DNA from 2 places in the Sphingobium sp. UBA5915 genome. Region 2 is predicted to be linked to the other one. Evidence: riboswitches for the same ligand, from Rfam matches in the RefSeq annotation. Region 2 holds a riboswitch; the other holds the start of a gene.
What was found. Region 2 has a riboswitch for cobalamin ahead of B2V90_RS10465 (TonB-dependent receptor plug domain-containing protein). Riboswitches for the same ligand answer to the same signal wherever they lie in the genome.

Region 1 (11,332 bases), on a different contig from region 2:
AGATCGATATCCTCGGCGGTGATCGTCTTGCCGCTCGAGGACATGTAGCTGGTGGCGGGCGCGACGAAGGCAATACACGGAGCGCGCAGGCTTTTCGCGGCATCTTCGGGCGCCTTGAACAGACCCATCTTGAGCCCGCCGGCGATGCGCAAGGCCTCGAACCGCCGCAGAGCGGCCTGATCGCCATTGATCGCCTCTCGCCGCTCGGTGCCAGCATAGCCGATGTCTGCCGCGTTGACGAAAACGGCGGGGATGCCCGCGTTTATCAGGGTCGCTTTGATCTTGCCGCCTGGAGCCACCTCTTCCGGCACATCGAGTTCGTCGATGAGGTTGCCGGTCGGGAACATGGAGCCGCCCTCGTCGCCGTCTTCAGCCGGGTCGAGAAATTCAAGGACGATTTCGGCGGCGGGAAAAGTCACGCCATCCAGTTCAAAATCGCCGGTTTCCTGAACCTCTAGGCCATTTGGGCCGTCGGTCACCGGGACATGCGTGATGATCGTCTTGCCAATATTGGCCTGCCAGATGCGAACCGTGACGATACCCTGTTCGGCCCGCGCCGGATCGACATAGCCGGCGTGGATGGCGAAGGAGCCCGCAGCGGTCGAAAGATTGCCGCAATTGCTCGACCAATCGACGAAGTCGGTATCGATCGCGATCTGGCCGTAGAGATAGTCGACATCATGACCGGGCTGCGTGCTGGGGGAGACAATGACGCATTTGCTGGTGCTCGAAGTTGCGCCGCCCATACCGTCGATATGCGCGGCATAAGGATCGGGGCTGCCGATCACCCGCTGGAACAGCTTGTCGCGTGCGATGCCGGGGACCCGCGTCGGTTCGGGCATGTCTTCGAGGCGGAAGAAGACACCCTTGCTCGTCCCACCCCGCATATAAGTGGCGGGGATGCGGATTTGCGGCAGGCCAGACTTAATAGGCGACATCACGCAACGCCTTTTTCGGAAGCCAGGAAATCCTTGGCGAAGCGCTGGAGAACCCCGCCGGCCTCGTAGATCGAAACCTCCTCGGCGGTGTCGAGGCGGCACCTGACGGCTGTGCTGATTTTCTGGCCGTCGCGGCGGTGAATGTGAAGGTTGAGCGTCGCACCCGGTTGGCGGTCGCCCAGCACATCGAAAGTCTCGGTCCCATCCAGGCCCAGGGTCAGGCGCGTGGTGCCCGGTTCGAACTCGAGCGGCAGCACGCCCATGCCGATGAGGTTGGTCCGGTGGATGCGCTCGAACCCTTCCGCCACGATCGCCTCGACCCCCGCGAGGCGCACGCCCTTCGCCGCCCAGTCACGCGACGATCCTTGGCCATAATCGGCGCCGGCGATGATGATCAGCGGCTGCCGGCGGTCGAGATAGGTCTCGATCGCCTCCCACATGCGCATGACCTTGGCGTCGGGTTCGACGCGCGCGAGCGAACCTTTCTTCACCGCGCCGTCGACCACGGCCATCTCATTGATAAGCTGTGGATTGGCGAAGGTCGCACGCATGGCGGTGAGATGGTCACCGCGGTGGGTGGCGTAGCTGTTAAAATCCTCCTCCGGCACGCCCATCTTCGTGAGGTACTCGCCCGCTGCCGAGCTGGAGAGGATGGCGTTCGACGGGGAGAGGTGGTCGGTCGTGATGTTGTCCGGCAGGATAGCGAGTGGACGCATGCCCTTGAGGCTGCGCGGATTGGCGGCGAGCGCGCCCACGCCCTCGGTGTCCCAATAGGGCGGCCGGCGAATGTAGGTCGATTGCGGTCGCCAGTCGTAAAGGGGATCGGCCTTGCCGGTGTCGCGGGCGGCGAACATCGGATCATAGATTTCCCGGAACTGCTCCGGCTTCACGGACGCTGCGACGATTGCGTCGATCTCTTCATCGCTCGGCCACAGGTCCTTGAGACGGATCTCCCTGCCATCGACGAGCCCCAACACATCCTGCTCGATGTCAAAACGCACCGTGCCCGCGATCGCATAGGCGACCACCAGCGGCGGCGAGGCAAGGAAGGCCTGCTTCGCATAGGGGTGGATGCGGCCATCGAAATTGCGGTTCCCTGACAGCACGGCCGTGGCGTAGAGGTCGCGCTCGATGATCTCGTCCTGAATTGCTGGATCGAGCGCGCCGGACATGCCGTTGCAGGTCGTGCAGGCATAGGCGACGATGCCGAAGCCGAGCTTCTCCAGCTCTGGCAGCAGCTTCGAATCCTTCAGGTAAAGCCGCGCCACCTTCGAGCCGGGCGCGAAGCTGGTCTTCACCCAGGGCTTGCGGACGAGGCCCAGCGCGTTCGCTTTCTTAGCGAGCAGGCCGGCGGCGACGACATTGCGCGGGTTGGAGGTGTTGGTGCAACTCGTGATCGCTGCGATGATGACCGCGCCATCGGGCAGCAGGCCCTGCTTTTCCTCAGCGACCGTCTTGTCAAGATTGACGGCGATCTCGCGCTCCGCGAGCGCAGAGGTCGGCAGGCGCTTGTGCGGATTGGACGGGCCGGCCATGTTGCGCACGACGCTCGACAGGTCGAACTCCAGAACGCGCTCATATTCGGCAGTCTTGAGCGCATCGGCCCAGAGCCCGGTGTGCTTCGCGTAGGTCTCGACCAGCGCGACCTGTTCCGGCTCACGCCCTGTGAGGCGCAGATAGTCGATGGTTTGGCTGTCGATATAGAACATGGCGGCGGTCGCGCCATATTCCGGGCACATGTTCGAGATGGTCGCGCGGTCGCCAATGGTGAGGCTGTCCGCACCCTCTCCGAAGAACTCGACCCAGGCGCCGACCACACGTGCCTTGCGCAGGAACTCAGTGATGCCGAGAACGATGTCGGTCGCGGTGATGCCGGGCTGGCGCTGGCCGGTCAGTTTTACGCCGACGATGTCGGGCAACCGCATCATCGAAGCGCGGCCGAGCATGACGGTCTCGGCCTCCAGCCCTCCGACGCCGATCGCGATAACGCCGAGCGCATCGACGTGCGGCGTATGGCTATCGGTGCCAACGCAGGTGTCCGGGAAGGCGACACCGTCGCGGACCTGCACGACGGGCGACATCTTCTCCAGATTGATCTGGTGCATGATCCCGTTGCCCGCCGGGATGACGTCCACATTCTCGAACGCCTTCTTGGTCCACTCGATGAAGTGAAAGCGATCTTCGTTGCGGCGATCCTCCACCGCGCGGTTCTTCTCGAACGCTTGCCGATCGAAGCCGCCAAATTCGACGGCCAGGCTATGGTCTACGATGAGCTGGGTTGGAACGACGGGGTTCACCTTGGCTGGATCGCCGCCTTCATCGGCTATGGCGTCGCGCAGGCCCGCGAGATCGACGAGTGCCGTTTGCCCCAGAATGTCATGACAAACGACGCGCGCAGGATACCAAGGGAAATCGAGCGTGCGCTTGCTTTCTGCAATTTGCCGCAGCGCTTCGGGCAACAGCGCCGTATCGCAGCGCCTGACGAGCTGCTCGGCAAGAACCCGCGACACATAGGGGAGCTTGTCGTAAGCACCAGGTCGGATGGCATCGATCGCTGCGCGCGCATCGAAATAGGTGAGGTCGGTGCCGGGAAGCGGCTGGCGAAAAGCATCATTCATCGGCGCAAATCTCTACAGGGCAATTTTTCAGAGTCGAAAATCCTTACCCGCACGCGCGAGGGAGCCGACACCTCTGAAAAGGCGAAGATTTGCGAAGCAAAAGCTGCAAATCGGCGAACTTTGCAAATTTCCCGGACGTTCTAAGTTTGCGGGCGATAGGGCTTGGGTTTGCCGTGCTCGTCGACCGAAACCATTTCAAACTGGCCCTTCACCGCTTGGCTGCGATGAGCGGTCGAAAGGGTTTCGCTGATCATCTCAACCTCGACGGTCATCGAGGAACGCCCATCCAGCGCGATTTAGGCGTGCAGCTCTACGAGTTGGCCGACCGAGACGGGATGGTGAAACGCGATTTGCTCGGGCCGCGCCATGACCACGGCAGCGCGTGCATGATGGCTTGCCGCGATGAAGGCAGCCTTGCCCATGAGGCTCGGCGCCGTGCCACCAAAGAGCGTGCCATAGTGATTGGCCTGCTTGGGAAAAACCTTTTCGCACAATCGCGTCTCCGACGCGGCGGGATGTGTTTCCAACTCTGTCATTTTCAGGGTTCCTTCAGCAAGAGCGCGTGAAATCACAGCCCCTGGTCGATGACCATGGCTGAATTGGCGAACCCTGCTGGGGGCGATTCAGCGAAGTCGCGAAGATTGCGAAATCCTACGCCGCCTGTGATGCGACGGCGCTAAGCTGTTGGTCGGCGTAGCGCCGTGCCAGGACCGCGCAGACCATGAGCTGGATCTGGTGAAAGAACATGAGCGGAAGGATGATGCCGCCCACCTGCGACGTGGCGAACAGGACGCCGGCCATGGGCACGCCGGAGGCGAGACTCTTCTTGGACCCGCAGAACTGAAGGACGATCCGGTCTTCTCGATTGAAGCCCAGCCAGCGCCCAAGAAAGTGGCTGAAGGAAAGGACGACCGTCAACAGCAGGCCTGACAAAAGAGCTATTACGAGCAGATAGGCCAAGGAATGATCGAACTTGGACACCAGGATCAGGACTTTGACGGGCTGACCGGTTGGCACCAGCTTCCAGTCCATGGCAAATTCATCATCGAGTTTTGCAACCCCGTCTGCCATCACCGATCGTTCGCAATCGCTTTCGAAGACGGTGCGGAGGAAGAAGCGCCCTGTTTCCCTGTCTTCAAACTGGCGCGATTCCAGAATATTGCCGCCATGTTCAAAAATGAGTCCGCTGACATGCTGAACAATGCCGGGACGGTCCGGGCAATTGATCACCAGCGTGTACGATCGAGGCATTCAGCGCTCTCCGGAAAGGGAAGCGGCCAGCCTTACGTCGCGATCCATCCTGTCCTTTCACAACAGGGCTGGATCACGACGTGCTGACATCTGGGGTTCCAGGGCTTGTCGCCAAACGCCAGCGACGTCTCCAACAGCGTCTCAGGCAGCGAGTTCTTGTCGGACGATTTCCGCGCCTGCGCCCAGAGCATCGAGCTTGCCCCTCGCCACACGACGGGACAGTGGCGCCATGCCGCAGTTGGTGCTGGGGTAGAGCTTGTCGGCATCCACGAATTGCAGTGCCTTCCTGAGGGTGTCGGCGACTTCTTCCGGCGTCTCGACGGTATCCGTCGCCACGTCGATGGCACCGATCATCACCTTTTTGCCCCTGATGAGTTCGATGAGATCCATCGGAACATGGGAATGATGGCATTCCAGCGAGATGATATCGATCCTGGACTTCTGCAGATTGGGGAAGGTTTCCTCATACTGCCGCCATTCCGATCCCAGCGTCTTCTTCCAGTCGGTATTGGCCTTGATGCCATAGCCATAGCAGATGTGGACCGCCGTTTCGCACTTTAGCCCCTCGGCCGCCTTCTCCAGAGTAGCGATTCCCCAGTCGTTTGCCTCGTCAAAGAAGACATTGAACGCCGGCTCGTCAAACTGGATGATGTCGACGCCCGCAGCCTCCAACTCCCTCGCTTCCTGATTGAGGATCTTGGCGAACTCCCATGCCAGCTTTTCGCGGCTTTTATAGTGGGCGTCGTAGAGCGTATCGATCATCGTCATGGGGCCAGGCAGCGTCCATTTGATCGGCTGATCAGTTTGTGCTCGCAGAAACTTCGCGTCCTCGACGAAAACCGGATTGGGACGGGAGACAGCGCCAACGACCGTCGGCACGCTTGCATCATAGCGATTGCGGATTCTGACGGTTTCGCGCTTTTCAAAATCAACGCCGCTGAGATGTTCGACAAACGTCGTGACGAAATGCTGGCGCGTCTGCTCGCCATCGCCGACGATGGTGATGCCCGCCTGGCGCTGATCTTCCACGGCCAGGCGCAAGGCATCCTGCTTGCCCCCAACCAGTTCCTCGCCCTCCAGCTTCCAGGGCGACCAAAGTATCTCAGGCTGGGCAAGCCAGGACGGCTTTGGCAAGCTGCCAGCGGTGGACGTGGGCAACAATATTTTCATGGATTGTATGACCTTATATTCTCGAATGATCAAAGGGCGAAAGCCGCGGACCATTGCTCAAGCACGGCCCAATGGGGCTTGATGAAGCACTCCTCGGCGAACTTCCCCTGTTCGACAGCCAGCCTGCTCCGTTCCTCCCGGTCATAGACAATGCGGGTGAGCGAATAGTCCTGATACTTCAGGCTTGGCTGATAATGCTCTGCCGCCGCGGAATTGGCGTTGTAAATCTCGGGTCGATAGATTTTCTGGAAGGTCTCCATCACGCTGATCGTGCTGACCAGCTCAAGACTGGTGTAGTCGCCGAGCAGTTCGCCGATATGATAGAAAGCATAGGGTGCCACACTGTTCGGCGGCATGAAATAGCGGACCTTCATGCCCATCTTGGCAAAATACTCGTCGGTCGCGGAGAATTTGTCGTTGCGATACTCAATCCCTAAAATGGGATGTTCGTTCGTGGTCCGGTGATAGACCTCCTTGCTCGACACGCTCAGGCAGATGACTGGCGGCTTGCTGAAATTGTCGCGATAGGCGCGCGAATTCAGGAAATGCTTGAACAGCTTTCCATGCAGGTCACCAAAATCGTTCGGAGCGCCCGCATCGGGGTGGCTCTGCATATACGCCGGCAGAACGACGCTAAAATCATAGTCTCGCACATAAGAGGAGAAATTGTTGCCCACCATGCCGGCGATGCGTTCGCCCGTTTTGCTATCGATAATCGTCGTCTGAAGGATTTCGATCAGAGGGAAGACAGTGTCGCTGTCGTCTGAATCGATGCGCATTTCGGCGGTAATGATCTCAAGCTCGACCGCATATCGGTCGCCTTTGGGGTTGTCCCAATGCGCCAGGGAGTTGAATCGATTGTCGATCATCCGCAACGTATTGCGCAAATTCTCCCGGCGGCTCTCCCCCCTCGCCAAGTTGGCAAAGTTGGTCGTGATGCGCGTATTCTCGGCAGGACGATAATTCTCGTCGAAAGCGATACGGCTGATGCTGAACTCAAAGTCTTGGTGCGCCATGGCGTCATATCCTAATTTCACGCTAGTCACAGGCATGCGAGGTCTCCTTCGGGCCAGCGCGTCGACCGGTCCGTCATGGTTCTGGAATTGTGTGGGATTGGGGCGCGCGCCGCGTCAGCCGAAGATCAGCACGGCACGCAGGCGCATTCGTCGAAAGACGACGGAGCGAAACAGGATTGAAGACATCGACCGATCACCTGCTTTGCCGGGCGGTAGGGTCGTCGGAAGAGCGCGCTGGACGTAGAAGGCCCGGATGGCGATATGCCACGAGCCTGCTTCAAGCGCGATCCGCCGGAGGAACCCCCGTCCGAGGAACGTTATGCCGTCGAAGGCAGGTCTCCTGGCTTACGGGTCATCGCAATGGCTCCGGCCTTCCCGAGCCTCGTGCAAAAGCTCAGTGACACAAAATGGAGCCACCACTCGCCGCTTACAGTTGCGGGGGCAGCGCCGGACTCTGCCCGAAGGGCACCACCGGCTTCCCGTCTTAGCCCCGCCGTCATGCCTGAGGCGGGGAACCTCGACAGGCTCCTTCAACAGCATCGGGAGGCTGCTGTCAAGCAACATATAAAGATTTCTTTATATGCTTCTGCTGAGAGGCGTCCTGAGCGCTCTATTTCCGGTTGGAATGGAGCGCCTTTCAACTCGAAAGGACCAGACCTCAGCCTAGAGGCGGTGGCGATCTCCCGGTCAGGCCTCGGCCATTCGGTCGGCTTCCCGCCAGCGAGCCAGCATTGCGTGATCGGCAAGAACGCGCTCGGTCGCCAAAACCGAGTAGGTGGGGATGGCGTTCGGAGCGTTCAGCCATTTGAGATGGATTAGGGGCCTTGTCATCACCGTCTCAACAATCATGTAGCTTGCGAATCAGGCTGCGGGATAAGGGGCCAAGGTGCTTCGATTCTCGTCTACCGCCACCGCCCGCCCAATTGCAGGGAAGGCGCGTTGCGGGCACGCTGGACGTTCACAGACCTTGCAGCCAGCTCCGATCGGCGTCGCCGCTGTTGGATCATCCAAATCCAGTCCCCGCGAATAGATAAGCCGCGAGGCATGACGAATGTCGCAGCCAAGTCCGACGGCAAATGTCTTGCCCGGCACATCGAAACCCGCGTTGCCACTGCTGACCGTTCGCGCAATCCAAAGGTAGGTGCGGCCGTCAGGCATTTGCGCGATCTGGCGAAGCACCCGGCCGGGCTGCGTGAAGGCCTCGTAGACCTTCCACAGTGGGCAGCTTCCGCCGACACGGGAGAAATGGAAATCGGTTGCCGATTGTCGTTTGGAGATATTGCCGGCACGATCGACCCGCACAAAGAAGAAGGGGATGCCGCGAGCATCGGCGCGTTGGAGCGTCGAAAGCCGATGGCAGATCGTTTCGAAGCCGACCCCGAACCGGCGCCCGAGCTTTTCGATATCATAGGCCTCGGCCTCGGCGGCGGCGAGGAAATCACCATAGGGGAGGATGAGTGCTCCCGCGAAATAGTTGGCCAGACCCACCCTGGCCAGTCTCCGCGCTTCGTCGCCAGACAACAGACTGCTATCGGCCAACTGGTCGATGACGCTGCCCAGTTCCAGAAATGCCAGTTGGGTCGCCATCTGGAAGGCCTGTTGGCCCTGATGCAGGTGGGCGGAGATGTGCAATGTCCGAGTCGCGGGATCATAGCGGCGCTGAGCCGTATCGCTCTCACCCCAGACAATCTGAACATCGTGACGGTCCTTCAGCCACGCAACGAGTCCAGGGTGGACCGAGTGCGGCGCAAGACCGGCCTCTCGATATATCCGCTCAGCTGCCTCATCTAGAGGCTCGACATGATTGTGCCGCGCATAGAAAAAGTCCCGGACTTGCTCGAAGGCCATGCGTGCCGGACCGCCGCTGATCCAGTCGTCTCCCAACTGGGCAGCCATCGCTTCGCTGCGCTCGGCGGCCTCCCGATAACGGCGGTGCAGGGATATGAGCGTCCTTCCCACCGCGGGCATGTTCGTCGCCAGCTCGCGGATTTCCGCGACCGAGATCGCCTCCGCGCTATCGGACAGCGCGTCACGCAGTTCCGTGATGAGTCGCGCTTCCTCATCCTCTGAAAAGAGCTGGACGTCGACGCCAAAGACCGAGTTGATCTTGAGCAGCACTGGGACTGTCAACGGCCGCTGGTTTTGTTCGAGCTGATTGAGATAGCTCGACGAGATGCCGAGCGCATTGGCCAGATCGACCTGCTTGAGCTTCCGTTCCTCGCGCAGCCGCCGCAGCCGCACCCCCATAAAGGCTTTCCGCATGTTCCTGCCCAATCTTCGCAAACTTTGCTAATTTGCAGCATTTCATCCGCAAATCTTCGCACATTCAGCCATTTCTAGCGTAGCAGATGATGCGGATGTTGCGAAGCCATGAAGAATTCTACGGCAAGGCAGCAATGATGAAGGGCAAGATCGCCGGGGGCGCAATCTGCTACACGGGCGACCTGTTCGATCCGGCGCATACGAAATATTCGCTGAACTATTATGCCGGCATAGCGAGCGATCTTAAGAAGGCCGAGTGCCAGGTTCTTGCGATCAAGGATATGGCTAGCTTGTTCCGGCCCCCAGCGGCACGAGCGTTGATCGCTGCATTGCGCGATGTTACCGATCTGCCGATCCACCTCCATACGCACGACACCTTCGGCATCGCAGGCGCGACCCTTATCGCCGCCGCCGAGGCGGGCGTCGATGCGATCGATGTCGCGACGGATGCAATGTCGGGAACAACGTCACAGCCCTGCCTGGGATCGGTGGTCGAAGCCCTGCGCTACACAACCGCGACACCGGTCTCGACGCCGAGGCAATCCGGAGGATCAGCTTCTATTGGGAGGGTGTTCGCGGGCTCTATGCGCCGTTCGAGAGCGATCTGCGCTCAGGCGCTTCGGAGGTTTATCTCCATGAAATGCCTGTCGGTCAGTTCACGAACCTGAAGGAACAGGCCCGCTCGCTGGGCCTCGCCAGCCGCTGGCACGAAGTGGCGTGCGCCTATCGCGAAGCCAGTGATCTGTTCGGCGATATCGTCAAAGCCACGCCCTCCTCGGGCGACAGCATCGAGGCAAAGGATCTGCTGCTCGTCTTGGAATGAGGGTTGCCAGCATCTGCACCAGCAGCAAAAGACTTCGCCGCTTCCGCGATCGCACTATGCCGCGAGGTTTCTCAGCACATAGGGCAGGATGCCACCATTCTGGAAATAGGCGAGTTCCTCGGCGGTGTCGATCCGACATAATGTTTGGAGACGGAAGGATAATCCGTCCGACCATCGGCCTTCGACCATGACGGTCTGGCGCGGTTGCAGGTCCGACAGGCCGGTAATAGTGAACTGCTCGTTTCCTTTCAGCCAGTAAGTATGGCGATTGACGCCCTCGGCGAACTGAAGCGGCAGCACACCCATCCCGACGAGATTGGAACGGTGGATACGCTCGAAGCTCTCCGCGATAACCGCGCGCACACCTAGCAGGGCCGTGCCCTTGGCCGCCCAGTCGCGCGAGGAGCCGGTGCCATATTCCTTGCCAGCGAGGACAATGAGAGGCGTTCCCGCCGCCTTGTGCCGCATGGCTGCTTCGTAGATCGGGAGCGTCTCGCCGTCGAACAGCGTGTTGCCGCCTTCTGCACCGCCCATCATTTCATTGCGGATGCTGGCGAAGGTGCCGCGCATCATGATTTCATGATTGCCCCGGCGGCAGCCATAGCTGTTGAAATCGACAGGCTGCACCTGTCGTTCGATGAGCCATTGCCCGGCCGGCGAAGCCGGTTTGATCGAGCCGGCCGGCGAGATGTGGTCGGTCGTGATGGAATCGCCGAAGATGGCGAGCGTACGGGCCTCGACGATATCAGCGACCGGCGCGGCCTCGCGTTCCAGTCCATCGAAGAAGGGCGGATTGGCGACATAGGTTGATGCAGTCGGCCAGTCATAGGTGTCGCCCTGCTTCACCTCGAGCGCCTTCCAGCGATCGTCGCCCGCATAGACATTGGCATAGCGGCTGGCGAACATCTCGGCGTCAATGGCCGAGGACATAGTGGCCTGCACTTCCGCATTGGTCGGCCAGACATCTTTCAAATAGACGGGCTGCCCATCGGTGCCGGTGCCAAGAGACTCAGTCGCGATATCGCGCGAGACGGTGCCGAGCAGCGAATAGGCGACGACGAGCGGCGGCGAAGCCAGATAATTGGCGCGCACGTCGGGTGAAATCCGTCCCTCGAAATTCCGGTTGCCGGACAGGACCGCCGCTGTCACGAGGCCATTGTCGTTGATCGTCTGGGAGACGGCAGGATCGAGCGAACCCGAATTGCCGATGCAGATCATACAGCCATAACCGGTCAGATTGAACCCGAGCGCATC
Region 2 (17,737 bases):
CTGGGGGCCGAGCCACGCAGTTTCCCGCCGCTCTATCGGGCCATGATCTCGGCCGGCGAAAGTTCGGGAAGCCTGCCGACCATCATGGAGCGGCTGTCGGACCTGATGGAGCGGCAGGCGCTGATGCGCTCGAAGGTGCTCACCGCCATCGCCTATCCGTCGGTCCTCGCCACCTTCGCCGTTTGCGTCGTCGCCGCGCTCATGATCTTCGTCGTGCCCAAGGTCGTGGAGCAATTCGATACGGTGGGGCAGGAATTGCCCCTGCTCACCCGCATGGTGATGGGCCTGTCGGCGTTCCTCGCCGGCTATTGGTGGCTCTTGCTACTGCTGCTGACGATAGCGGGCCTGATGTTCTGGCGTGCGCTGAAGGTGGATAGTTTCCGCTATCGGTTCGACGCGACGTTGCTTGGTCTGCCGCTGCTCGGCCGGTTGATCCGGGATCTGCACGCAGCGCGCATGGCGCGGACCCTGTCTACCATGGTGGCCAGCCGCCTGCCGTTGATGGAGGGGCTGTCGCTCACGGCGAACACCGTCCACAACCGGGTGCTCCGCCGCGCCTCCGACGACATTGTCGAAGCGATCCGTGGCGGCGGCAGCCTGTCGGCCGCGCTGCGCCGGGCGGGCGTGTTCCCGCCACTGCTCGTCTATCTGGCGGCCAGTGGCGAGAGCGCGGGGCGGCTCGACACGATGCTGGAGCGCGCCGCCGATTATCTGGAGCGCGAATTTGACAGTTTCACTTCAGCTGCTCTGGCCATGCTGGAGCCGGTCATCATCATCCTGATGGGGGGCATCGTCGCCGTCATCATCCTGTCCATCCTGCTGCCGATCCTGCAGCTGCAAAGCCTCACCGGGGCTTGAAGGAGTATATATGCGTTTCGTGACATCACTTCGGGCCAAATATGGCAACGCCACGCGCCTTTCTTCCAAAGCCGCAATGCGTTTTGACAGGAATGAAGGGGGAAAGTCGGGCGAAGAGGGATTCACCCTCGTCGAACTGATGGTCGTCATCGTCATCATCGGTTTGCTGGCGACGATCGTGGCGATCAACGTCATCCCTGCCACCGACACCGCGCGCGTCGAGAAGGCCAAGGCGGACATCGCAACCATTGAACAGGCGTTGGAGCAGTATCGGCTCGACAATCTGACCTATCCGTCGGCATCGGATGGCCTCCAGGCGCTGCTCAACCCGCCGCCCTCGCTTGCGCAGCCGCAGCGTTATCGGCGCGGAGGCTATATCAAGAAACTGCCTGATGATCCCTGGGGCCGCGCTTATGTCTACACCGTGCCGGGTCGTCGCGGCGCGTTCGACATCAGCTCGCTGGGCGCCGACGGTCAGCCGGGCGGAGAGCAGGAAAATGCGGACATCTATTCCAGCGAACTCTGAGCGGACGTCCAAGGCGGGATGCGCGGTGAACGCGCGTTCCGCACGACAGGGCTTCAGGTCCTTTGCGCGTTCCGCCCAACAGGGCTTTACGTTGTTGGAGCTGATGGTCGTGCTGACGATCATCGGCTTCATTTCGGCGGCCGTTGTGCTGGCCATCCCCGATCCGCGCGGCCGCGTGATCGAGGATGCCGACCGCTTTGCCGCGCGCGTTGCCGCCGCGCGCGACGAAGCGGTCGTGACCGCGCGCCCCCTGGGCCTGTGGGTATCCGCGTCCGGCTACGGCTTTCAGCGCCGCGATGGCGGCCAATGGACGCCGCTGGAAGAAAAGCCGTTCGTCACCACCAACTGGAAGCCCGGCACGCGCGCGCAAGTCGGGCGGGATGGGCGCTTGCAGATCGGCTTCGACGGGACGGGCCTGCCCACCGATGCCCTCACCGTGACCCTTGCGCGCGAAGGTGAACGCGTGTCCGTCAGCATCGACATGGCAGGCAAGGTGATGGTCGATGGCTGATCGCGCGCGTCAGGGGGAAGGGGGCTTTACCCTGCTGGAAATGCTGGTGGCGCTCGCTGTGTTCAGCCTGGCCGCGCTGGCGCTTGTCCGGTTGCAGGGCGTGACGCTGCGCACGGCGGCCGACCTGGATAGCAAGGCGATGGGCCAGATCGTTGCACGCAACCTTATGGTGGACGTGCAGACTGATCCTGTTCCCCCCTCGATTGGCGAAGAAGACGGTGAGGTTTCCAATGGGGGACGTCGCTGGCGCTGGAGCCGCGTGGTCAAGCCTACCGACGACCGCCGTCTGCTCCAGGTTGACCTGACGGTTGATGGCCAGCCCGGCGCATCGCCGGTCGCGCTCAGCTTCGTGCGGGTGGTGGAATGACGCAGGGCAGGCAAATCGTCGTGCAACGGGGCTTCGAGCCCGAAATGCGTTCCGCCGAACACGGCTTCACGTCTGATATGCGTTCCGCCGAACACGGCTTCACGCTGATCGAGCTGCTGGTCGCGTTGATGATTTTCGCGATGCTGGCGAGTGCGGGCGTATTGTTGCTGGGCAACAGCGTGTCGGCGCAGGCGCAGGTCAAGGCGCGGCTCGATGATATGGCCGCGGTGCAGCGGGCCGGCGGCGCGCTCGCCGGGGACTTGGGACAGGCGGTGCCGCGCATCACCCGGACAGAGGCGGGCACGTTGGCACCGGCCTTCTGGGCACATGATGTTGGAGACGCGCAACCCGTGATGCAGTTCGTGCGCGGGGGGTGGGACAATCTGGGCGACATGCCGCGCCCCTCCTTGCAGAAGGTCGAATATTGGGTCCGGCAAGGGCGGCTGGAGCGGCGGACCTATGCGCAACTCGATGGCGCTGCGGGGGATGATCCTGCCGCGCTGCTCGATAATGTCGAGGCCGTGACGCTGCGTTTTCGCGATGCGCAGGGGCAGTGGCGGGAGGATTGGACACCAAGCCAGCCCGACTTGCTGCCCAAGGCGGTCGAGATGACGGTGACGCGCACCGGTGAGCCGCCGGTCATGATGCGCTTTCTGGTTGCACCGGGTCCGGTCGAAAAGCTGGAAGGCGCGGAAGGAGCGGCCGGTGCCTGATCCTGGCAATCCAAAAGAACGGGGCGCCGCGCTGCTGACCGTACTGCTCCTGGTTGCGGTGATGGCAGTGGTCGCGTCGACCGCCCTGGAACGCGTGGCGCTTGCCACGCGCATGACCGGCAATGGCGGCGCGGTGGATCAGGCGCGCGCCTTCGCTGACGCCGGCACGGAAATGGCGCGGTTGCGCATCAACGATCTGGTCGAATCCAATCCTGCGAAGATCACGCTGGCGGGCGGGTGGATGGGCACGCCGCAAACAATTCCCGTGCCTGGCGGTCTGGCGACCGCGCAAGTGACCGATGGCGGTAACTGCTTCAACCTCAACAGCGTGGTCAGCGGACGAAGCGAGGCCCTCCTCAAGGTGCGTCCGGTCGGCGTGTCCCAGTTCCAGGCGCTGCTGGAGGCATTAGGCGTGGACGCGCGTCAGGCAGCGACGGCTGCGTCAAGCCTGGCCGACTGGGTCGACAGCGACACCGTGCCACAACCGGGCGGTGCGGAGGATGAAACCTATGCCGGCATGGAGCGGCCCTATCGCGCCGCCAATCGCATGATGATCGACCCAAGCGAGTTGCGCGCGGTCGCCGGTATCACGCCTGCCATCTATGATCTGGTGAAGCCTTGGATTTGCGCGTTGCCTGTCACAGACCTGTCGCCGATCAACATCAATACGCTGCTGCCCGCGCAGGCGCCCCTTTTTGCGATGCTGCTGCCGGGCGAGCTGAGCGTCGCGCAGGCACGGCAATTGCTGGCGCAGCGGCCGGAGGATGGCTACGGCAGCGTGCCGGGTTTCTGGAAGCTGCCCTCGCTGGTCGGCCTGTCGCCCGCGGCAGAGGTCGCAGAGCAGGTGAAGTTGAAGACGGGATTTTTTGGAGTGACGGTTTCGGTGAATGTCGGGGGAACGCAGGTGGTGGAACGCGCGCTGATCGATGCGCGGGAAAGCCCGGCGCAATTGGTGCGGCGTAGCTGGGGCGCGGGGGCGTGAGCAGCCGCGACGCGCTGATCCTGTTCCTGCCCGAAGCGGCGGAACTGCCCGTGCGCTGGATGCGGGTGATCGATGGGGCGCTAGTCCAGTCGGGCGAAGGCGCCAACTGGCTCGCCGCCTGCGGCATAGCCGCTTTGCCCGAACAGGCCCGCGTGCTGCTGGTGCCGCCGGCCGCCCTGGTGACGCTGCACTGGATGGCCTACCCCGATCTTCCTCCGCGGCAGGGACGGGCGGCTGCGCGGTTGGCGGTGCTGGCGAGCGGGCTGCTGCCTGCCGACCAGCTATTCGCCGCTGTCGATGAAAATGACGATCCGTCCGCGCCGCATCTGATCGCTTTGGCCAGCCGCAGCGATATGCAGCATTGGATGCTTTGGGCCCAGAATCATGGCCTTGATCCTGATATCATCGTGCCCGCCCCCTTATTGATCGAAGCGCCAGAACAGGGGTTGGGCCGCGCCATGATCGGCGGTGCGGCGGTGCTGCGCGGTGAGAATATGGCGCTGCCCGAGGACATGGCGCTGCCCGAGCTGATCGCCGATGCGCCGATGATCGACGTCACCACCGGCATGGTGGAGGGACGCGCGATCGCGGCGCTGGACCGACCACCACTTGACATGCGCCAGGGCGATTTCGCCAAGCGGGTGCGACCGGCATTGGATCGCCGTGCGCTTCAACGCATCGCGGTCTGGACAGGGATGATCCTGTTCTTGTTGCTGGCGACGGCGCTGATTTGGCTTGCACGTCAGCATAGCGAGGCGAACCGGCTGGATCGCGAAAGCCTGGCGCTGGCGCAGGAGGTTTTGCCGAACGCATCTGACGCTGCGCAGGCGCAGATCGAAATGGAGGGCCGGCTGGCTGCGCGGGGTGCTGGCGGACGCGCCTTTACCGCGCCTGTTGCCGCCTTGCTGTCGGCCATGCAGGACGCACCGGGCGTTGCGCTCACTACCCTGTCGCGGGATGCCGACGGCATGGTTCGCGCCACATTGGCATCCGCCAAGGCGGAAGACATCAATATCGTGCTGCTCGCGCTTCAGGCGGCGGGCTTTACGATTACGGCCACGTCGTCCCAGGATCCGGGCGGCCGGACGCTGGCGGAAATCACGGTGCGGGCATGATGGACAGGTTGGGACTTTATTGGGCGGAACGCTCGCCTCGCGAACGCTGGATGCTGGGCGTGATGTTCGCGCTGCTGGCGATCGTCATCCTCTGGTTTGGCATTGCCGTCCCGCTCGACCGGGCGCAGCGTGACGCCCGCGACCGGCTGGTGGAGGCGACCGAGCGCAATGCCGCCATTCGCGCCACCGTGGCGCAGCTCAAGGCGCTGCCGCGCGCGCCAGCCAATGTCGGATCGACCGTGCCGCTCGACCAGTTTGTCGGGCAAAGCGCCGGGGAGGCCGGCCTGACGCTGGAGCGCGCCCAGGCGCAGGGGAATGACCGGATGGATATTGCCATTGCCTCGGTGCGACCGATCGCACTGTTTTCGTGGCTTTCGACACTGGAAGGGCAGGGTGTGCGCGTCGTCACCATGAGCGCGCGCCCGTCCCCCACGGCGGGCAGCATTTCCGTGCAGGCCGTGTTGGAACGGGGAGAGGGGCAATGATGGGGCTGGTCCTGTCCCGCCGCATGCGTGTCTTCCTCGTCGTCATGCTGCTCCTTGCTCTCTTGCTCTTCCTGCCGATGCGCGTGGCGCTTGGGCTGGCCGGTCTGGAGCGGCTGGGCGTTTCCGCGCGCGCGATCAGCGGCACCGTCTGGAGCGGACGGATCGACCAGTTGATGCTTGGCAACATGCCGTTGGGCACGGTTCGCGCCGGACTATCACCGATCGGCCTGTTCATGGGCCGGGCGCGTTTTGACATAGCCCGGCAAAAGGGGCTGCCCGATGATATTGCCGGCGCGATCACGGTGGGTTTCGGACGGATCGGGGTCGACGATGTGACGGGCGCCGTTCCGTTGGGACGCACGTTCGCGCCGCTGCCGGTCAGCAGCCTGATGATGGAGGATGTCAGCGGGTATTTTGTCGGCGATCGCTGTGGCCATGCCGAAGGCCGCGTGCGCGCGCGCCTGGCGGGGCAGTTTCCCGGCCTCAACCTGTCGCAAGGCCTGTCAGGCGTTGCGGCATGCGACGGGGAAGCGCTGCTGCTGCCGCTGGTCAGCCAGTCGGGGCTGGAAAAAATCACCCTGCGTCTTTGGCGTTCGGGCCGATATGTCGCCGAAATGCGGGTCGATACCACGGACCCCACCTTGGCCTCGACTCTGGAACAGGCAGGCTTCACCGCTGAGGGCAACGCCAGGATGTTGAAGGTCGAAGGCAGGTTGTGATGTCCCCCTTGGCCGCGTTGCTGGGCGCGCTGGCGGGTGCCATCCTTGGCAGCTTCCTCGCTACGGTGATTATACGCTGGCCCCAGGGCAGGGGGGTGATGCGCGGCCGTTCCGCCTGCGACAGCTGTGGCCGGACGCTCGGCCCCCGCGACCTTTTTCCGTTGGTCAGCGCGCTGCTGAGTCGCGGCCGGTGTCGGTCCTGCAGCGCCCGGATCGATCCGTTGCATGGACGGGTGGAAGCTGGCTGCGCGGTCATCGGATGCTTCGCGCTGGGTTTTGCGCCGAACCTTGCTGGCATTGCCTGGGCATCCCTTGGCTGGCTGCTGCTGCCATTGGCGATCCTGGACTGGCGCCATTTCTGGCTGCCGAACGCGCTCACCCTTCCGCTCGCATTCCTTGGATTTGCGCTCGGCCCCTACGCGACCGATGTTGGCGTGATGGACAGGGGCATTGGTGCAGCGCTGGGCTATGGCGTGCTGCTGGCGATTGCCCTGTCCTATCGCGCGATAAGGGGCAGGGACGGGCTGGGGCTGGGGGATGCCAAGCTGCTGGGGGCGCTGGGCGCCTGGTTCGGATGGCAGGCATTGCCGCTGATCCTGTTCTGTGCCGCGGGATCGGGGCTTTTGGTCATGCTGCTGACGGGCCGGGCGAAAAGTGCCGCCGCGCGAGCGCCGCTCGGCACATTTCTGGCTATCGCCGCCGTGCCGGGCTGGATGCTGACAATCTACCTGATGCCGTGATCGGATACAGGCTGCGAAAGGCCGGCGGTGCACTCATTTCAAGCAGAGGGGAAGGCCCGCGACGATGAGGGTCACTTCGTCGCAGATGGTCGCCATCGCCTGGTTCAAACGACCGGCATGGTCGCGAAATCGCCTTGCAAGCGCATTGTCGGGAACGATGCCCCAGCCCACCTCATTAGCGACCAGGATGATCGTGCCGTCAAAGCGATCCATGGCTTGCGTCAGGCTCGACATTTCGGCCTCGATCGGCCTGTCAGCCAGCATGAGGTTGGACAGCCAGAGCGTCAGGCAATCGACGAGCACGACCTTGCCTTGGCCGGACAATGCGTCGATCGTTGGGGCAAGGGCGAGCGGCGCTTCGATGCAGTCCCAGCGCGCGTCCCGGTCGGCGCGATGACGGGCGATGCGTGCATGCATTTCATCATCGAACGCTTGGGCAGTGGCGATGAAAACCGGCGCGCCAGCCGCTGCTTCGGCGCGCTGCTGTGCGTAGCGGCTTTTGCCTGAACGCGCGCCGCCCAGGCACAGGAGACGGTGACGGGTCATAGCGAACGGTTCCTGGTTGCAGATCAGAGCGGCCAAATTGTCAGGGCGGTGACCACCCATAACAGGAAGCAGGCGCGGATATAGATGCGCAGCGCATGATCGATGTCGATGGCGCCCGCCGATCGCCCCTCCGCGTTGATCCATGGCTTGTCCTGCTGGACGCCATCATAGGCGACGGGGCCCGCCAGCCGAACGTCCAATATGCCGGCCATCGCCGCTTCGGGCCAGCCGGCATTGGGTGAAGCATGCTTGCCCGCGTCGCGCCATGCCATGCGCCAGCCGCGTCCGCCCGCCATGCACAGCAGCAGCGCGGAAAGGCGCGCAGGGATAAGGTTCGCCACATCGTCCAGCCGCGCCGCTGACCAGCCGAACGCGCGCCAGCGCTCTTCCTTATGGCCGATCAGGCTATCCGCAGTATTGATAGCCTTATAGGTCCAAACGCCCGGAAGGCCCAGCAGCAGCAGCCAGAAAAGTGGCGCGACGACCCCGTCGCAAAGGCTTTCCGCCAGGCTTTCGATGGCGGCGCGGGAAATGCCGGCCTCATCCAACGCGCCGGTGTCTCGACCGACGATCGCGCTCACGGCCTGCCGCGCGACGGGCAGGTCCCTGGAATGGAGGGCGGCGGCGACCGGGCGAACATGCTGGAACAGACTGCGTTGCGCGAGCGCAGGCCATGCCAGGATGCCAAGGCCGATCCACGCGAAGTCGGCCATCAGATGCTCGATCATCAGCGTCAATGCGACCGTGACGCCGATCACCACACCGAGCAGCAGGACCAGGGTCGCAAGCCCCAATGCGCGGCGCGCGCTAAAAGTGAAGGATGGCCGGTTCCACCGTCGTTCGCAACCGTCGATCGCGCGCGCAAACAGGCCGATCGGATGGCCGATGCTGCGATAGAGACGATCGGGCCAACCCACAGCCGCATCCACAATCAAGGCGATCATTGCGGCCGGTTCAACCATGACGCAATGCCCGGTCCAGCCGGTCGAACGATGCTGCATCACGCGGCAATCCTATGCGGAGCCAATGGCGGCGATCAGCAAAGGGGCGCGTCAATATCGCCTGCCGGGCAAGTTGGTCGAACAGCGCATGGGCGTCATCGACCTCGATCAGGCGAAACAGCGGGCAGGCCCCGATCGGGGAATATCCGTGGTCGGTCAACAGGGCGTCGAGTGCGGCAACGGCGTCGAACAGACCCAGCCGCGTCCGCGCAATCCATGCATGATCCTGGTAGGCTGCGGTCCCGATCGCCAGCGCGGCGGCTGACAGGGGCCAGGCCCCCAGCAGGCTGCGTAACGGGTCGATGATAATTTGTGGGCCAAGGACGAAGCCGAGGCGAACGCCGGCCAATCCGAAAAATTTGCCGAAGGACCGGAAGATGACCAGCCGCGCCGCGTCGCGCACGTCGCTTGCCATGCTGATGCGGGGATCGACGTCAGCAAAGGCTTCGTCGATCAGCAGCCAGCTGGTATCGGATCGTTTCCTGAGCAAGCCATCCATCTCGGCGGGCGCGATCGTCCGACCATCCGGGTTGTTGGGGTTGGCCAATATCAGCGTGATTGATGTCCCGCTCGCATCATGCGCTGCTGTGGGAATGCTGCCGGCGATCATTTCGGCATGGGTGCGATAGCCGGGTTCGACATGATGGGCCGGGCCGCCGAGCATCCGGCCTACCAGCCGCATCCCGATTTCGGTGCCGGGAACGGCGCAGACATGGACGGGCGCGACGCCGAAATAGGCCGCGGCGACTTGCTCCAGTTCCTTGAGGGCCGACATTTCGGGCAGACGTGCCCAATCGAAAGAATCTGGTGCCGCACCGGGCCATGGATCGGGATTGATGCCGGTGGACAGGTCCATCCACGGCGCATCACCGCCAAATGCCCGCTTGGCCGCTTCCAAAGCGCCGCCGTGCCAGACAAAGGGGCTGCTCATGTCAGGGCGCTGGCGATGGCCGCGGCCAGCAGCAGGGCTGTCTCGGTGAGTTCGATGCCAGCGCCATGGCCATCGCCTGAAATGCCCCCGATGCGCCGCCTGATCCACAGCCCCCAGACCAGCGTCGCAAATGGAAGGAGCGACAGCGAAAGCGACAGCATCACCGTGGTGGCGATCAGGACCAAAGCCCAGACGATCAGGTCGATCGTCCGCACGGCATGACGAAAGCGCGACCCCAGCCCTTCATGGAGCGGCGGCAACCAGCGCGCCCAGCAAAGCGGTGCGATACGGGCGGCAAAGGGAATGGGGGCCAGGGCGAACAGCGCGTCCGTCATGATAAGATGATGGAGCAGGACCAGCTTTGCGATCAGCTGCATCATGATCGCAACGATGGCGAAACTGCCGGCATGCGGATCGCGCAGCACTGCCAGAATGTCATCCTTGCCCTTGTGCGCCGCACCGGCCGCATCGGCAATATCGCCCAGCCCATCAAGATGCAGCGCGCCGGTGATCCACGTCCAGACGGCCAGCGCCGCCAATGCCCCGGTCCATTCGCCTATCATTGTCCCGGCCCAGGCCGCCGCCGTGACCAGCAGGCCAATCACGATCCCGACAGCAGGGAACCATCGGATCGAGGCGGCAAAGTCATCCGCCTGCGGGGCGACGGCGGGCAAGGGAAGGCGCGTGAGAAACTGAAAGGCGAGGATGAGGCGCCTCATCGCCCCAGACCGGTCAACTGGGCTGATGACTGTTCGCCGGGCCAGACCTGAAACGACAGCAACGCGCCATAAGGCAGATCGAACGACCAGAGTTGGCTCATATCGAACCCGCATAGCAGATGGAGGGCCGCGCGCATTGGCCCACCATGCGTCAGGATGAGGGTAGGCCGTGGCGTGAGGCCTGACAGCGCGACGGAAATGCGATCGACCAGATCGGACCAGCGCTCCCCCCCGGGGGGCGGACTTGTGTCCGGATCTGCCCAGAACCGGCCCAACGCCTCGGCATCGAGGTCGGCGGCGGCGCGTCCGTCCCAATCTCCAAAATCCAGTTCACGCCAGCGTGGGTCCAGCGCCGGGGTCAGATCCTGCTCCGCGCCAATGGCTTCAGCGGGAAGGCGGCATCGCTCCAGGTGCGAAGCGATCAACTGATCGACGTCCAGGCCCCGCGCCTGACGCAGGCACTGGTCGATCCCTTCCGGCGTCGGCGCCATATCTGTACGGCCAAGCATCAGGCCCGGCTGAACCGGCTCGCCGTGGCGAAGAAGGTGCAGGCGATAACAACTCATTGCCTATCCGAAACGAAGGCTTCGGCGAAGGTCGCCATCTCGGCATGGGCGGCAAGCGCGGACCGGACGATATGGGTCGCCACCACCGCGCCGCTACCTTCGCCCAGACGCATGCCAAGGGACAGCAGGGGATCGAGCCCCAGCCGGTCGAGAAGTCGGGCGTGCCCCGGTTCGGCCGAACAATGGCCCGCGATGCAATGATCGGTAATGGCTGGATTATCGACCGCCAAAGGGGCAAGCGCTGCGCAACAGATAAACCCATCGAGGATGACGGGCACGCCAAGGTGGCGCGCGCGCAGCATCGCGCCGGCCATGGCGGCGATTTCCCGGCCACCGACGTGGCGCAAAGTTTCAAAGGCGGAAGGCGGCGCTGTACGATGCAAAGCTAGCGCGCGATCGATGACCGCGATCTTGCGCTGGACGCCTGCGTCATCCACGCCGGTGCCTGGGCCGGTCCATGCCGCAGCGGCCTCACCAAAACTGCGCGCGCACAGGGCAGCTGCGGCCGTCGAATTGCCGATGCCCATTTCGCCGAGCACGATCATGTCGAGATTGGCCTCCACTTGAGCCGCGCCGATACTGAGCGCGGACAGGCATTCGTCGACGGACATGGCCGGCGCCAGCGAGAAATCCTGCGTCGGCCGGTCAAGATCGATGGGCACGACATGAAGGTCAAGACCAGCCGAGCGGGTCAGGGCGTTGATGGCCGCGCCGCCGCTTTCAAAATTGCTCACCATCTGGGCGGTGACGCTGGCGGGAAAGGCACTGACCCCCTGTGCGGTGACGCCATGATTGCCGGCAAAGACGACGGCGCGGGCGGTGTCGATACGGGGCCGTTCCTGTTTCTGCCAGCCCGCGAAGAAGACCGCGATCTCCTCCAGCCGGCCGAGCGATCCCGCCGGTTTCGTCAGTTCCGCTTGCCGGGCACGCGCCGCTGCCTGCGCTTTTGGATCGGGGGCGGGCAAATCGGCAAGGGCGTGTTCGAATGCCGTTATGGTGGGAAAGCCAGTCATGTCGCTACATATCCTGCCGGAGGAACGCGCACCAGGAAATGGCCCTTCACACCTTGCGGCCACAGGGCGTAGGGCACCTGTCCTTCGGCGCTGGCCGCATGGTTCAGCGCATAGTCGAGGATCGCGCGCGCCGCATCCTCATCGGGCTCGAACCGACCCAGAACATAGCCCATCTTGCCGGGCGCGCGCAGATGGACCGTGCAGCCATCACCGCAGGCAAACAGGCAGGGCATCGACTGGATGGCGATGTCCCGATAGGCCGGATCGCTCGCCTGCACCCGATCCAGCGCCGCGACGAGCCGCGCGCCATCGCGCGGCTCGCCCGACGCCCGGCTGCCGGGGCGGCGGCAACTGCTGCACGCCACCACGGCTGGACCGGGATCGACCGGGGTCAGCATGTCAGAAACGACCTCTGATCCCGGCATAGATGCTGCGGCCCAGAGTGCCGTAGCGATACGCCGTCATATACTGTTCGTCGAAGACATTCTCCGCCCGCGCGAACAGCCGGAGGCTGTCGCTCAGCCGATATTCCGCCCGCAGGTCGACCAGCGTATAATCGTCGAGCCGCGTAGCGTTGGAGGCGTTGTCATAGCTTTTGCCCGCCCAGCGCACCGCAGAACCCAGGGTCAGACCAAAGGCGAAGTCATAGGATAGGGACGCATTGGCCAGATGGCGCGGGCGACGGGGCAGCCAGTTGCCTTCATTGGCGGTGCCGGCGGAGCGATCCTCCGCCACGGTCCAACTATAATTGCCATCCAGCGTCAATCCGCCGAGGCGAAACGCCGCATCCGCTTCGACGCCATGCGCTTCTGCACGCGCCACGTTCAGATAATAGCCCCAGCGCGGCGTGTCCGTGCCGGGCACGACGCAAAGCGGATCGGTGGTGCCGACGTCGCAGCCATTATAGATGATCTGCCCGGTCGTGGTCCGCTCGAAATAGGTCGCGCCGATCGTCAGCATGTCCCCGAAGAACGCTTGCTGCGCGCCCGCTTCCCAACCATGAGCACGTTCAGGGTCGAGGTTCACATTCCCATATTCGCTGAACAGCTGGTAGAGGGACGGGGCCTTGAACCCTTCACCATAGCTGGCGCGCAGCGTTGTCCCGCTGGGCAGGGTCCAGATGCCGCCCGCCGAAAAAAGCGTGCGTCCGCCATAGCGATTATGATCGTCATGGCGCACGCCGCCATTGATGGTGAGGCCATCGAGCGGGCGGACGGTCAGTTGGCCATAGACGCTGGTTATTTCCGCCTTGCCCCTGACAAAGTCGGGGAGCGGATCGGCCAGGGAGCCGGACGGCGACCGGCTTTTGAAGCGCGACCGCTCATTTTCCACGCCGAAGGTGGCGGAGATGCGATCGGACAGGTCGAAGATGCCCTGATATTCGAACCGGCGGTTCTTACCGGCCGCCTCGAAGCTCAGGGGCTGTTCAAGTTCCGGGCTGTAGCTGTCGCGATCGGTGTCGGTATAATTATAGGCAATGCGGTTGCGCAGCCGCCCGTCAAGCAGAGCGAAATTGAGGCCGGCATAGCCGACAAACTCGCGATTATGGCTGTAATCGGGCGCGTCGCCGCTGAACCCGTCAATCTCCACCCGGCCTGTCGAATAATAGCCGCGCAGGTCTATGCTGGCGTTGGCGCCCAGCGCCAGTTCCGCCCGACCGGCGACATTGCGGTTGGTGTAACCATCCCGCTCGCCGCCGCCAAAGGCCGGCGCGATAGCCGAGATGCCTTCGGTGGTGAAGGACTGGCCACCGATCCGCCAGCTGAGCGGACCGGACACGCCGCCCAGTGCGGCGCGGGCGCTGACGGTATCGCGCGATCCCGCTTCGATGTCGAAGCTGCCCTCGATCGGGGCCTGAGGACTGGCGGTGACGATGTTGACCACGCCGCCGATCGCCTGGCTGCCCCAAAGCGTCGATTGCGGGCCGCGCAGGACCTCGATCCGCTGCGCATCGCCGATCAGCAGATTGGCGAAATTATAGCCGCCGCCGGTCGAGGACGGATCATTGAGCTTCACCCCATCGATGACAACGACGGTCTGTTCGGATTCCGCGCCGCGAATGCGCAGCGAGGTGGCGGTGCCATAGCCACCATTGCGCGACATGCTGATGCCGGGCGTGCGCAACAGCAATTCGGTAGCGCCGATATCCTGCGCCCGGTCAATCGCGGCCTTGTCGAGCACCGTGATCGAAGCGGGCACCTGATCAAGTGGCGTGGGCGTCCGGGTGGCGGTGACGACGATACCACTATCGTCAAACATTTCCTCAGGCGCCTGCGCCAGAGCCGGAAAGGCGATGGACAATGCGACGAAAGCAACGGAATTCTTGAGCAACAGGCTCTGCATGGTAACCCCCTTTGACACGAGCCGCGCGCATGCGGGCCATGCCGTCCCTTGCAAAAAGGACAAACGACATCGCCCGCGCAAAGCGCGACGCTTCCTGTCGTCATGCGGGTTTACCCCCGTCCGCCCGGCTCACCCTGTCCGCGCGAAAGACGACGGCGACGGGCAGGTCTCCTGGCTTGCGGGTCAACGCCGGTCGGTCGCCTTCTCGGAAGCTGCGCTTCCAATGGCATATGGCCGATGACTCACCGCATACAGTTGCAGGGGCAGCCGGATGTTATCCGTTCCCATTTTCATCCCCGTCGCCGGGGAACCTGTCGCAGCGCGGCCGTTACATCGGATGGTGGCAAGCCGTCAATCGTTTCGCGAGAGCAAAATTCTACAGGTGACGCCGGCCCATGGGGATGATGCTGGGCCAGGCGCCTTCCATGTCCACCCGCGCGTCTATGCCATAGACCATGGCCAGGTGATCCGGCGTCAGCACCTGCTGAGGACTGCCGTCAACGATCAGACGTCCCTCATCGATCAGGATCAGCCGATCACAATAGCGCGCCGCCATGGTGAGGTCGTGCAGCACCGCGATGACCAAAGCCCCCTGACGGGCCTGATCGCGCAGCAGGTCCATGACGTCGATCTGGTGCCCCGGATCAAGGCTGGCTAGCGGTTCATCCGCGATCAGGGCCGGGGCTTCGATGGCGAGCGCACGCGCCAGCATCACCCGGGCGCGCTCCCCCCCGGACAATTGCGTGGCGATGCGGTGCCGAAGGTCGGCAACATCGGCACGGCGCATCGCGGTCTCGATCGCGGCGGCGTCCGCATCGCCAAGGCGCGACATGGGACCGAGATGCGGCAGCCGGCCAAGGCCCACCAAGCGTTCGACCGTAAGGGGCCAATGCAATGTCTGTCCCTGCGGCAGATAGGCGATCTGCCTGGCGAGGTCCGGCCGCCGAAGCGTGCTCACCGTCCGGCCGTCCAGCGCGATTTCTCCGCGGGAGGGGACCAGCGCCATGATCGCGCGCGCCAGTGTCGATTTGCCGGCGCCGTTGGGGCCGACGACGCCGACCAGCATTCCAGCTGTCAGGGAGGCGTCGATATCCCGCAGCACCGTGCGACGGCCAAGCGTCACGCCGACGCCTCTCAGCGTGAGCATCACCATAGCCGCCGCTCCCGCAAAAGGTGGAGAAGAAAGATGGGGATGCCCAGGAACGCCGTGACGACGCCCAGCTTCAATTCGCTGGTCGTCGGGATCAGGCGCACCGCGATGTCGGACAGGGTCAGCAATGCCGCCCCTCCCAGTGCCGAGGGCAGCAGGATAGCCGAAGGGCTGCGATCGGTCAGCGGCCTTATGAGGTGCGGGACGATAAGGCCGATGAATCCGATCGTTCCCGATACCGCCACCGCGCCACCCACGCCGATGGCGGTGCCCAGCATCAGCCGCAAGCGCGTGCGGCGAAGGTCGACCCCCAGCGCAATGGCGCCGTCTTCGCCCAATGTAAGCGCATCGAGTGCGCGCCCATCCCATATCAGCAGGACAATGCCGATGGCGACGCAGGGCAGGGCGATCCAGAGATGATCGAAGGACCGGTTCTCCAGGCTGCCGAGCAACCAGGTCATGATCTCCATGGCGGCGAAGGGATTGGGGGACAGGTTGAGCGCCAGACTGATGCCCGCCTGCGCCAGGGTGGCGACGGCTATCCCTGCCAAAATGAGGGTCAGCGAACTTTCCGACCGCCCCGCCAGAAAGAAGAGCAGGACCAGCGAGAGACAGGCGGAGCCGATCGCCATTGCCGGCAGCATCAGCGCGTGAAGCTGTGCGAAACCGAAATACAGCGCGCCGACCGCCCCCAGGGCCGCCGCGCTCGACGTGCCCAGCACCGATGGTTCAGCCAATGGGTTGCGGAGAAAACCCTGGAGCGAAGCGCCCGAGAGGCCCAGCATCGCGCCGACCGCTAGGCCCAGCAGCGTGCGCGGGATGCGCAGGTCGAACAGGATCGTGCGGGTGACGCTATCGCCATGTCCGGCCAGTGCCGCGAGGATGCGGTGCAGCGGCAGCGGGACAGCGCCCAGCAACAGGGACCCGAATGCCGCAACGGCCATCAACAGGGTCAGCCCGCCCAGCAGGAGCATGCGGCCCCGTAGATTATGGATCATCATTACCATTGGCCGGCCGTGATGTGACGACTATGGCACTTGGCATGATGCACAAGGCTCTTATTCCGGTTTCCGTCCTCTGCCTGCTCGCGACCGCCGCTGGTTCCGCCATTTGGGCGTCGAACGCCGTCGCCGGCCGATCGACCGGCCATGCGCCCAAGCGGATCGTGTCGGTGAATCTGTGCGCCGATCAGCTTGTGCTGGCGCTGGCGGACCGGAACCAGATTGCCGGCCTGACCCGCAACGCCGACGACCGGGAAATGTCGGCCGAGGCGACACGGGCGCAAGGCCTGCCGCTGCTCAGCAGTTCGGCCGAGCATATATTGGCGATCGATCCCGATCTGGTCGTGGGCATGCCCGCCAGCCGCAGCATGGCGCTGGCGGCGCTCAAGGGGCATGATTATCGGACGCTGAACCTTAAAAGTGCGGACCGGCTGGCTGATATTTACGACGCAATCGGGGAAACCGCCGCGGCCCTCGGCCATCCGGAACGCGGAAGGCGTATGATCGCGGCCATGCAACGCGATCTGGCCAGCTTGAAGAAAACGGGGCGCGGGCGGATTGCCGCCTATTATCAGCGACGAGGTTACATGACGGGCACCGGCACGCTGGTGGACGACCTGATGGAACGGATGGGCCTCACCAATCTGGCGGCGAAACTGGGCAAGCCAGCGCTTGCGCAGGTCAGCCTGGAAGAGATGGTGGCGGCACGCCCCGATTTCCTGATTGTCGAAAGCGCGACGGATAAGGTGACGGATCAGGGCAGCGAAATGCTGCATCACCCGGCGCTGCGGGACATTCCCCGCATCAGCATTCCACAGGCCTGGACAGTGTGCGGTAGCGCCGCCTATGTCCGTGCCGCGCATAGCATGTCGGCGCAAATCGCCCGGTTCGACGCGCAGCATCATTAAAATTCAATGCCTCGCTGCGCTTTTACATTCTGTTCGCGGAAAGGGTGTTTGACCTGCGTCATGTCGGTGACGAGGTCCGCCGCGTCGATCAGGGTCTGAGGCGCGTTGCGGCCGGTGATGATGACATGCGTCATCTCAGGCTTGTCCTCCAGTGCGGCCAGAACCTCGTCAAGGGGGAGATAGTCGTATCGCAGCACGATGTTGAGTTCGTCGGCGACAACCATCTGATAGGATGGATCGGCGATCATCCGCTTCACTTCATCCCAAGCAGCGCGCGCAACCGCGATGTCACGGCTGCGGTCCTGCGTGTCCCAGGTAAAGCCTTCACCCATCGGCCTGAATTCGACGAGATCGGGAAAGCGATCGAATACCGCCTTTTCGCCGGTCTGCATCGCCCCCTTCACGAACTGGATGACACCGACCTTCATGCCATGGCCGATGGCGCGGACCACCATGCCGAGCGCAGCGGAGGTCTTGCCCTTGCCAGTGCCGGTATGGACAATGACCAGGCCCTTTTCGACGGTCTTGGACGCAATCTTCTTG

Region 1: linked by a shared signal. The riboswitch ahead of B2V90_RS02590 (DUF1852 domain-containing protein) and the one ahead of B2V90_RS10465 (TonB-dependent receptor plug domain-containing protein) in region 2 are both predicted to bind cobalamin.

What each region holds. Positions count from the first base shown of each region.
Region 1 is NZ_DJDV01000017.1:923-12,254, forward strand. It holds gene prpF (2-methylaconitate cis-trans isomerase PrpF) at 1-938, opposite strand, end outside; gene acnD (Fe/S-dependent 2-methylisocitrate dehydratase AcnD) at 938-3,556, opposite strand; gene B2V90_RS02565 (hypothetical protein) at 3,697-3,828, opposite strand; gene B2V90_RS02570 (acyl-CoA thioesterase) at 3,853-4,092, opposite strand; partial or broken gene B2V90_RS02575 (bile acid:sodium symporter) at 4,208-4,519, opposite strand; partial or broken gene purU (formyltetrahydrofolate deformylase) at 4,715-4,807, opposite strand; gene B2V90_RS02585 (methionine synthase) at 4,949-5,977, opposite strand; gene B2V90_RS02590 (DUF1852 domain-containing protein) at 6,007-6,993, opposite strand; cobalamin riboswitch at 7,307-7,528, opposite strand; gene B2V90_RS02595 (short-chain fatty acyl-CoA regulator family protein) at 7,855-9,255, opposite strand; gene B2V90_RS02600 (hypothetical protein) at 9,390-9,923, shown strand; gene B2V90_RS02605 (hypothetical protein) at 9,896-10,078, shown strand; partial or broken gene acnA (aconitate hydratase AcnA) at 10,133-11,332, opposite strand, start outside.
Region 2 is NZ_DJDV01000058.1:53,831-71,567, reverse strand. It holds gene gspF (type II secretion system inner membrane protein GspF) at 1-858, shown strand, start outside; gene gspG (type II secretion system major pseudopilin GspG) at 935-1,384, shown strand; gene B2V90_RS10540 (GspH/FimT family pseudopilin) at 1,410-1,895, shown strand; gene gspI (type II secretion system minor pseudopilin GspI) at 1,888-2,262, shown strand; gene gspJ (type II secretion system minor pseudopilin GspJ) at 2,340-2,975, shown strand; gene gspK (type II secretion system minor pseudopilin GspK) at 2,968-3,957, shown strand; gene gspL (type II secretion system protein GspL) at 3,954-5,072, shown strand; gene gspM (type II secretion system protein GspM) at 5,069-5,557, shown strand; gene gspN (type II secretion system protein N) at 5,554-6,276, shown strand; gene B2V90_RS10505 (prepilin peptidase) at 6,273-7,016, shown strand; gene cobU (bifunctional adenosylcobinamide kinase/adenosylcobinamide-phosphate guanylyltransferase) at 7,050-7,562, opposite strand; gene cbiB (adenosylcobinamide-phosphate synthase CbiB) at 7,586-8,563, opposite strand; gene B2V90_RS10490 (aminotransferase class I/II-fold pyridoxal phosphate-dependent enzyme) at 8,517-9,494, opposite strand; gene B2V90_RS10485 (adenosylcobinamide-GDP ribazoletransferase) at 9,491-10,213, opposite strand; gene B2V90_RS10480 (histidine phosphatase family protein) at 10,210-10,779, opposite strand; gene cobT (nicotinate-nucleotide--dimethylbenzimidazole phosphoribosyltransferase) at 10,776-11,792, opposite strand; gene B2V90_RS10470 (DUF1636 domain-containing protein) at 11,789-12,190, opposite strand; gene B2V90_RS10465 (TonB-dependent receptor plug domain-containing protein) at 12,192-14,135, opposite strand; cobalamin riboswitch at 14,280-14,465, opposite strand; gene B2V90_RS10460 (ABC transporter ATP-binding protein) at 14,512-15,288, opposite strand; gene B2V90_RS10455 (FecCD family ABC transporter permease) at 15,282-16,286, opposite strand; gene B2V90_RS10450 (ABC transporter substrate-binding protein) at 16,328-17,194, shown strand; gene cobO (cob(I)yrinic acid a,c-diamide adenosyltransferase) at 17,191-17,737, opposite strand, start outside.